Regions from separate parts of the Actinoallomurus sp. NPDC052274 genome, predicted to be linked through region 1. Evidence: riboswitches for the same ligand, from Rfam matches in the RefSeq annotation. Region 1 holds a riboswitch; the other holds the start of a gene.
The links. A riboswitch is a leader RNA that binds a small molecule or an ion and turns the genes downstream of it on or off. The one in region 1 is predicted to bind cobalamin.
Positions count from the first base shown of each region.

Region 2: another riboswitch for cobalamin. It lies ahead of AB0K82_RS41365 (VWA domain-containing protein); the one in region 1 lies ahead of cobN (cobaltochelatase subunit CobN).

Region 1 is NZ_JBFAUT010000032.1:19,290-23,647, forward strand. Features, by position in the region: gene cobN (cobaltochelatase subunit CobN) at 1-1,840, opposite strand, end outside; cobalamin riboswitch at 1,903-2,025, opposite strand; gene AB0K82_RS25600 (hypothetical protein) at 2,281-2,967, opposite strand; gene AB0K82_RS25605 (MFS transporter) at 3,095-4,297, opposite strand.
Region 2 is NZ_JBFAUT010000089.1:134-4,491, reverse strand. Features, by position in the region: gene AB0K82_RS41385 (helix-turn-helix transcriptional regulator) at 1-5, opposite strand, end outside; gene AB0K82_RS41380 (hypothetical protein) at 326-595, shown strand; gene AB0K82_RS41375 (DUF6504 family protein) at 691-1,053, shown strand; gene AB0K82_RS41370 (LLM class F420-dependent oxidoreductase) at 1,171-2,199, opposite strand; cobalamin riboswitch at 2,412-2,534, shown strand; partial or broken gene AB0K82_RS41365 (VWA domain-containing protein) at 2,628-4,358, shown strand, end outside.

The DNA of each region.
Region 1 (4,358 bases):
GGTGGAGCTGGGCGGCCTGCACGAGCGTCCAGATCTGGGCGCGTACGGTCGGCAGCTTCGTCGGGTCGAGCGCCTGCACGGTGGCGTACTCATCGAGGAGCTGCTCGAGCTTGGCCAGGTCGCCGTACGTCTCCGCGCGCGCCATCGGCGGCACGAGATGGTCGACGATGACGGCGTGGCCACGCCGCTTGGCCTGCGTGCCCTCGCCGGGGTCGTTGACGATGAACGGGTAGACGAGCGGCAGGTCGCCGAGGACCGCGTCCGGCGCGCACTCGGCCGCGAGCCCGAGGCCCTTGCCGGGCAGCCACTCGAGCGTGCCGTGCTTGCCGAGGTGGACCACGGCGTCCGCGCCGAACACCTCGTCCAGCCAGCGGTACGCCGCCAGGTAGTGGTGCGAGGGCGGCAGGTCGGGGTCGTGGTAGATCGCCACCGGGTTCTCCCCGAACCCGCGCGGCGGCTGGATCATCAGCACGACGTTCCCGAACCGCAGCGATGCCAGGACCACGTCGTCGCCGTCGGTGTACAGCTCGCCCGGCGGCTCGCCCCAGTGCTCCCGCATCCGCTCGCGCAGCGGCTCCGGCAGCGCGGTGAACCACCGCTCGTAGTCCTTCAGCGGGACCCGGGCGGGCGCGGCGCGGAGCTGTTCCTCGGTCAGCCACTCGACGTCGTGCCCGCCCGCCGCGATCAGCGAGTGAATGAGCTCGTCCCCGTCCTCGGGGTACTCGCCGACGTCGTAGCCCGCCGTACGCAGCGCCCCGAGCAGGCGGACCGCCGAGGCGGGGGTGTCCAGGCCGACGGCGTTGCCGACCCGGGAGTGCTTGGTCGGGTACGACGACAGCACGATCGCCAGCCGGCGCTCGGCGACCCGCGTGTGCCGGAGCCGGGCCTGGCGGACGGCGATGCCGGCGACCCGCGCGGCGCGCTCCGGGTCGGCGGCGTAGACCGGGATGCCGTCCGGCCCGTCCTCCTTGAAGGAGAACGGCACCGAGATCAGCCGGCCGTCGAACTCGGGGATCGCGACCTGCATCGCGGCGTCCATCGGGGATAGCGCGGCGTCCGACGCCTCCCAGGTCGCGCGGGACGTCGTCAGGCACAGGCCCTGGACGACGGGCACGTCCAGCGTGGCGAGCGCCCCGGCGTCCCAGGCGTCCTCGTCCCCGCCCGCCGACGCGTCCGCGGCCACCGCTCCCCCGCCGGCCAGCACGGTGACGACGAGTGCGTCCGCCCGCCCGAGCAGCGCCAGCAGCCCTTCGTCGGCGGAGCGCAGCGAGCCGCAGAAGACGGGCAGCGCGTTCGCGCCCAGCTCCTCGATCCGCGCGCACAGCGTGTCCACGAACGCGGTGTTGCCGGAGAGTTCGTGCGCCCGGTAGAAGACGACGCCGACGGTCGGCCGGCCGTCCTTCGGCTCGCCGCCCGTACGGTGCAGGCCGTACGCGGGCATCTCCCGTGGCGCCTCGAACCCCTCACCGGTGAGCAGCAGGGTGTCGGACAGGAAGCGCGCCAGCTCCCGCAGGTTGTCCACGCCGCCTTCGCGCAGGTACGCCAGCGCCTCCGCGGCGACCCCGGCGGGCACCGTCGACAGCGCCATCAGCTCCGCGTCCGGCGCGGCCTCGCCGCCGAGCGCGATGAGCGGCACGTCCCTGCGGCGCAGATCCTCGACGCCCTCCCGCCAGGTCTTCAGCCCGCCGAGCAGCCGGACGACGACGACGTCGACGCCCTCGCACAGGGCGTCCAGGTCGGCGACGTCGAGGCGGGACGGATTGCCCGTCGCGTACCCGGCGTCCGCGGAACGCGCGGACAGGAGTTCGGTGTCGGCGGTGGAGAGCAGCAGGACACGCACGTGTCGGTTCCTTCCCTCGGGAGTCCTCGCCCCGGCTCGGGTGAAAGGTCGCCGACGGCGGGAAGTCTCCTGACTTCCAGGTCGCCGCTCCCCCGCGGCCTTCCAGCTCATCGCCGTGGCCGTACGTGCGGGCTCGCTACCTGGTCACAGTTGCGGGACAGCCCCGGACTCGCACCGGGTTCCTTCCCTCGCCGTCGCGCGCCCAGTCTACGAGCGCGCCCCCACCGGCGCACCGCCCCGGGACCCCACGATCCGGCCCGTTCCGCGCTCACGTCTTCGGGGCGGACACGACAGAGCCCGCCCCGCGAAGGTGCGAGGCGGGCTCCAGTGTGCCGGTCACCGGCCGTCCGGGCGACGGGCTCACCGGCCGCGTGGCGGCCGGCGGCCGTCGTCAGGCCATGCCGGCGGCCTGGTGGAACGGGTCCGGCGATCCGGACCCGTCAGCGCTCGTACTCCCGAGGCCAGGAGCCCATGAGGATCCTGCCGTCGGGGTACATGATCGTGCCGTCGGTGTACAGCACCGGGCGTGCCTTCTCCTGCGGGAGGAAGCACCGGTCGGCCGTACGGATCGTGTATCCCCGGGGGGCCCTGAAGTCGAGCACCGCTGCGACCATCCAGAACCGGTTGCCGCCGTCCTGGCGCAGCGGGATCTCCACACGGGTCTCCAGGCTCTTGGTGACGTCGTCGGCGATGGTGACGGTCGCCCCCAGCTCCGAGAAGGCATGGGCACCCCTCTTCTGGTGCGCCAGCAGTGCCACGAACCGCTGCCTGTTGAGCATGGTGATCCGGAGCCTCGCGAAGCCCGCCCGCTCCGAGTCGTTGAGGAACTCCACGAAGGGCGCGGACGTCAGGTCGCCCCTGTTCTTGCGGTGCACGACGCTCGGGCCGGCCGAGGCCCGGCGCCATCCGATCTTCTTCTTCGGGGGCGCGGGGTGGTTGTCCCCGGCGGTCAGGGCGTACAGCTGCAGACCGGACCTGCCGCGCGGGCCGCCGGCACCGGGCCGCCAGGTGAGGTCGGCCGTGACCGTGATCCCGCCGCCCGGCCGACCTGCGTAGTCGGCCCCGACGACCGTGCCGTCGCACTCGTTCGGTTCGGGCGCCTGCTGGGAGCTGAGGCTTTCGAACATTTCCGCGTCCTTTTCATCGAGGTTGGCGAGAGGCGCTTTCGCCTCTCGCCAACGACTGTGCGCCGCGAGCCCGAAGCGCAAGTCGGGAACCCCGTGACACCCACCTCGACGTCGGCGAAGGCGGTGCTCAGCGGTTGTGCGCTCCGGCCGGCAGGACGGGCTCGGCCGGCCGGGGCGACACGGGGCCGCGGCGGTCGAGGGCGCCGGAGACGAGCGCCACCGCGAGGCCGGCCACGCCGAGGACGGCGGCGATCCAGGTCGTCGAGGCGTAGCCGAGGCCGGCGTCGATGGCGAGGCCGCCGAGGAACGGCCCGACCGTGTTGCCGAGGTTGAACGCCGCGATGTTGGCCGCGGACGCCATCGTCGGCGCGCCCGCCGCCGTGTCCAGCACGCGGGTCTGCAGCGGCGCGATCGTGGCGCTGCCGACCACGCCGAGCAGCAGCATCACGACGACCACCGCGGCCTTGCTGTGGACGACGAGGAGCAGGAGGACCGACACGGCGATCACGGCGGCGAGGATCGCGTACAGGCTGGGCATGAGGGCGCGGTCGGCGAGCCGGCCGCCGAGCGCGTTGCCGGCCACCATGCCGAGGCCGAACAGCACCATGAGGATCGGCACCGCCCCCGAGGAGAACCCGGTGACGCGGGTCGCGATCGGCGCGACGTAGGTGATGACGGTGAAGACCGGGGCCCAGCCGAGGGCCGTCATGGCCAGCGCGAGCCAGACCTGACCGTGCCGGAAGACCGACAGCTCACGGCGGAGGCCGGTGTCGGCGGACGGCCGCGGCTGTCCCGGGACCAGGGTGACGATGCCCGCGAGGGCGACCAGGCCGATCGCGGTGACCACCCAGAACGTGGACCGCCAGCCGAGGGCCTGGCCGAGCGCGGTGCCGCCCGGTACGCCGAGGACGTTGGCGACGGTCAGGCCGGTGAACATCATCGCGATCGCGCCGGCCCGCTTCTCGGGCCGGACGAGGTCGGCGGCGACGACGGAGCCGATGCCGAAGTAGGCGCCGTGGGCGAAGGCGGTCACCAGCCGGGCGACCATGAGCACGCCGTACGTGGGGGCGAGCGCGCACAGGAGGTTGCCCACGGTGAACAGCGCCATCAGCGCCACGAGCATGGTCTTGCGGGAGATCCGCGACCCGAGCGCGGTCAGCAGGGGCGCGCCGACGACGACGCCGAAGGCGTACCCCGACACCAGGAGCCCGGCGGTGGGGATGGAGACGTGGAGGTCGGTGGACAGATCGGGAAGCAGGCCACTGATGACGAACTCGGTGGTGCCGATGCCGAAGCCGCCGATCGCCAGGGCGAGCAGCGCGATGGGCATGGAGTCTCCTCCGCGTAGACTGGGCGGCGTGAGCAATAGTCAGCGCAAGCATTAGTTGCAC
Region 2 (4,358 bases), on a different contig from region 1:
GTCATGGGGCACCTCCATGGCGAGCGTCCTGCGCGTATTGCGAGGAGAATGGGGACCGGTGGTGGGCGGCGGTGGCTGGGGCCGAAACCCTCGCCCGGGCCGCGCCGGGGCCGTTGAACTGTGCACGGGTGATGCCGAATCCGTCTGATCTATTGGTCCGAAAATACTTGCACGTAAAACGGGGGCAGGACATCCTGACAGGGAAGGTCACTCACCGTTGCCATCTGGGCACCTTTTGCCACCGGATAGGCACCTTACCTGGTTAACGCCCTAGGGCGTACCCCTTCCTGCCGTATCGTCCAGAGCGCGAGAGGGGTGGCATCCCATGGCCGCCACTTCGGGACCCGGGGCCGGGCCGCGGCGCCGCCACCTGGAGGCGCTCGCCCGCGAAGTCGAGGCGCGCGGCCTGCAAGGGCTCCTGACCGAGGACCTGATGCTGCGCGTGGTGGACCCGTCCGGTGGGCGCGCACTGCTGGTGGTCGCCATGCCGATGTCCCGGATCCGGTGGTCCTTCCTGTGGGCCGGCGGCGGCCAGGCCGACGCCGACGACCCCGCCCGCGCCGCCGAGCTGATCGCGCGGACCCTCGGCCGCTGACGCCGCTGACGCCGCCGCGCGGACGCCGCCGGGCCTTGACTGTCGAGTCGAACATGTGTTCGAATCTATCGCCTGCCTTCCCCCAGGCTCACTCCTTGTCACCGATCCGAGAGGTGGGCGGCCCGCGTGGGCGGAGCGAGCGATGGACCCGAGAGGCGTACGGACGCGCCGGGCCGCGGGCGATGAGCCGGGTGTACGGCGACCCCGTCGAGGTCTGGCTCACCGACGGCAGGCCCTCCCGCTTCGTCTGGCGCGGCCGGCTCTACACGGTGCTGCGGGTGCTGGACCGCTGGGTCACCACCCGCGACTGGTGGCACGAACGCCACCCCGAGGCCCCGGAAGGCGGCGAGCGCGAGTTCTGGCGCGTCGAGGCGACCCCGGACCGGACGGTCGGGGTGTACGAACTGCGCCACGACCAGGCGACCGGCACGTGGATGCTGTCCCGCGCCTGGAGCTGACGGACTCCCGCGCCCGGCTCGGCCCGGCGGGCCGCCGGGTGGCGCCGGCGGGCCTGTGCGCCGCCGGTCGACCCGAGGGGCCGCCCGTCGGCAGCCGCCGGGCGGGCCGGTGGTCGGTCAGGGCTGTACGAGGTCGCGGATCGCCTTGAGGGTCGGCTCGTCCTTGACGCCGGCGATGAGGAGCGTGGTCACGGGGGAGTCCTGCCAGAGCCGGAGCCGCTCCCTGATGCGCCCGATCGGGCCGAGGAGGGAGATCGAGTCGGCCAGCTCGTCCGGCACCGCCTTGACCGCCTCGTCGCGCCGGCCCGCCAGGAACAGCTCCTGCACCCGCGCGGCCTCCTCGGCGTACCCGAGGCGGCCGATCAGGTCCAGGTGGAAGTTGCGGTCCCTGGCCCCCATGCCGCCGATGTAGAAGGCCAGCGGGATCTTGGCGAACTCCAACGCGGCGGCCAGGTCGTCGGTCACGATCGTCGTCACGGTGGCGGCGATGTCGAAGCCTTCGCGGCGGCCGGCCAGCGAGGCGCCGAAGACCGCCTCGATCTGCGCAGGGTCGACGAAGAGGGGCAGCCAGCCGTTGGCGATCTCGGTGGCGAGGGCGATGTTCTTGGGGCCCTCCGCGCCGAGATAGACCGGGATGTCCGGGCGCACCGGGTGGACGATCGACTTGAGCGGCTTGCCGAGGCCGGTCACGCGGCCCGGCGCGTACGCGGAGGCCGGCAGCGGCAACGGGTAGTGCGGGCCGGCGGAGGTGACCGGCTCGGCGCGCCGCCACACGTCCCGCAGGATCCGGACGTACTCGCGGGTGCGCTCCAGCGGCCGGGCGAACGGCGCGCCGTACCAGCCCTCCACGACCTGCGGGCCGGACGCGCCGATGCCGAGGGTGAGCCGGCCGCCGGACAGCGCGTCGAGCGTCAGGGCGTGCATGGCGGTGGCGGCGGGCGTGCGGGCGGACATCTGGGCCACCGCGGTGCCCAGCTTGATGCGCGAGGTCCGCGCGGCGTACCAGGTGAGCGTGGTGAAGGCGTCCGAGCCGTACGCCTCGGCGGTGTAGACGAACTCGTAGCCGAGCCGCTCGGCGGCCAGCACCGTCTCGGTGGCGTCCTCCGGAACCCGTTGCCAGTAGCCGACGTTGATGCCGAGCCTCATCCGCACCCCTCCCGGCCAGAAAGTAGAACAGGTTCTATTGAAGCAGATCGCCGCTCTCCCGGCAGCGGCCGGCCGCCCCGCGATAGCGTGCACCCGCCGTACGCCCGGTCGCGGTGGCCCTGTCATCCCGTGCGCCGGATCACGGACGGCGGCCGTACCTGCGGTGTCGTGTGTCAGGCCCGATATGTCATGCTGTCCTCCGGCGATACGCGGAGGAACCCGGTGCGAGTCCGGGGCTGTCGCGCAACTGTGACCGGGAAGTCCTTCCTCGGGTGTTGGCCACGGCGTGAGCCGGAAGGCCGAGGGCGGGCGGCGATCCGGGAGCCAGGAGACTCCGGCCGCCGCTTGCCAGGCCACCTACGGGCGCGTTAACCCGAGGAAAGGACGACCACCGGGTGAACACCTATCCGTTCTCCGCCGTCACCGGGATGGCGGACCTCAAGCTCGCCCTCCTGATCAACGCGGTCTCCCCGGCCGTCGGCGGAGTGCTGGTCCGGGGCGAGAAGGGCACCGCGAAGTCCACCATCGTGCGGGCGCTCGCCGCGCTGCTGCCGGAGGTCGCGGTGGTGACGGACTGCCGGTTCTCCTGCGACCCCGCCGCGCCCGACCCGCGATGCCCCGACGGGCCCCACGGCGACGGGGCGGGCGGGCAGGTGCGGCCCGCGCGGCTCGTGGAGCTGCCGATCGGTGCCGCCGAGGACCGCCTGACCGGCTCGCTCGACCTCGAACGCGCCCTCACCGAGGGCGTCCAGGCCTACCAGCCCGGCCTGCTGGCCGCCGCGCACCGCGGCGTGCTGTACGTCGACGAGGTCAACCTGCTGCACGACCACCTCGTCGACCTGCTCCTCGACGCGGCCGCGATGGGCCACTCCTACGTCGAGCGTGAGGGCGTCTCCGTCCGGCACGCCTCACGGTTCCTGCTCGTCGGCACGATGAACCCCGAAGAGGGCGAGCTGCGGCCGCAGCTGCTCGACCGGTTCGGCCTGACGGTGGAGGTGGCCGCCACCCGCGACCCGGAGGAGCGGGCCGAGGTCGTGCGCCGCCGCCTGGCGTACGAGGCCGACCCGGCGGCGTTCGCGGCCGACTGGGTGCGCGCCGAGACCGAGCTGGCCTGGCGGATCGAGCAGGCCCGCGTCCGGCTGCCCGAGGTCGTCCTGCCCGACGGCGCGCTGCGGCAGATCACGGCCGTGTGCGCGGCGTTCGAGGTGGACGGGCTGCGGGCCGACATCGTGATGGCGCGCGCCGCGATGGCCCTCGCCGCCTGGCACGACCGTACGGTCGTCACCGCGGACGACGTGCGCGTCGCCGCCCGTCTCGCCCTGCCGCACCGGCGGCGCCGCGACCCCTTCGACGCGCCCGGCCTCGACGAGGACAGGCTCGACGAAGTCCTGGAGAACACCGGCGGCTACGACTCTCCGGAGCCGCCGGACCCCGGATTCGGCGAGGACACGGCGCCCGACCTCGTCCCCGAGCAGAGCACCGGGCCGGACCCGAAACCGGCCCCGGAGACGGACGCGAAGCCGGACTCGGGGACGGACCCGGAGGACCCCGACCCCGACGACCCCGGACCGGACGACGGTCCCGGCGGCGGACCGGACGGTTCCGGCGACCCGGCCGGGCCGGGAGACGGGGCGCCGGTCGACATCGAGCAGGCCCTTTCCGGCGAGGAGTCCGGCGAGGGCTCGGGGAAGCGCGCCCGGGGGGACTCCCCGGAGCCGGCGCCCGCCGACGCGGTGTACCGGACGCGGGTCTTCACCGTGCCCGGCCTCGGCGAGGGCGCGCCGGGCCGCCGCTCGCGGGCCCGGACGCCGTACGGCCGGACGACCGGCGCGCGGCCGGGCACGCGCTCGGTCCACCTGACCGCGACCCTCCTCGCGGCGGCCCCGCACCAGCGCGCCCGCGGCCGCTCCGGTCCCGGGCTCGTCGTCCGCTCCGGCGACCTGCGCGAGCGGGTCCGGGAGGGCCGGGAGGGCAACCTGGTGCTGTTCGTCGTGGACGCGAGCGGCTCGATGGCCGCCCGGCAGCGGATGCGCGCCGTCAAGGGCGCCGTGCTCAGCCTCCTCCTCGACGCCTACCAGCGCCGCGACAAGGTCGGTCTGATCACCTTCCGCGGCACGTCCGCCGAGCTGGCGCTGCCGCCGACCTCCTCCGTCGAGGCC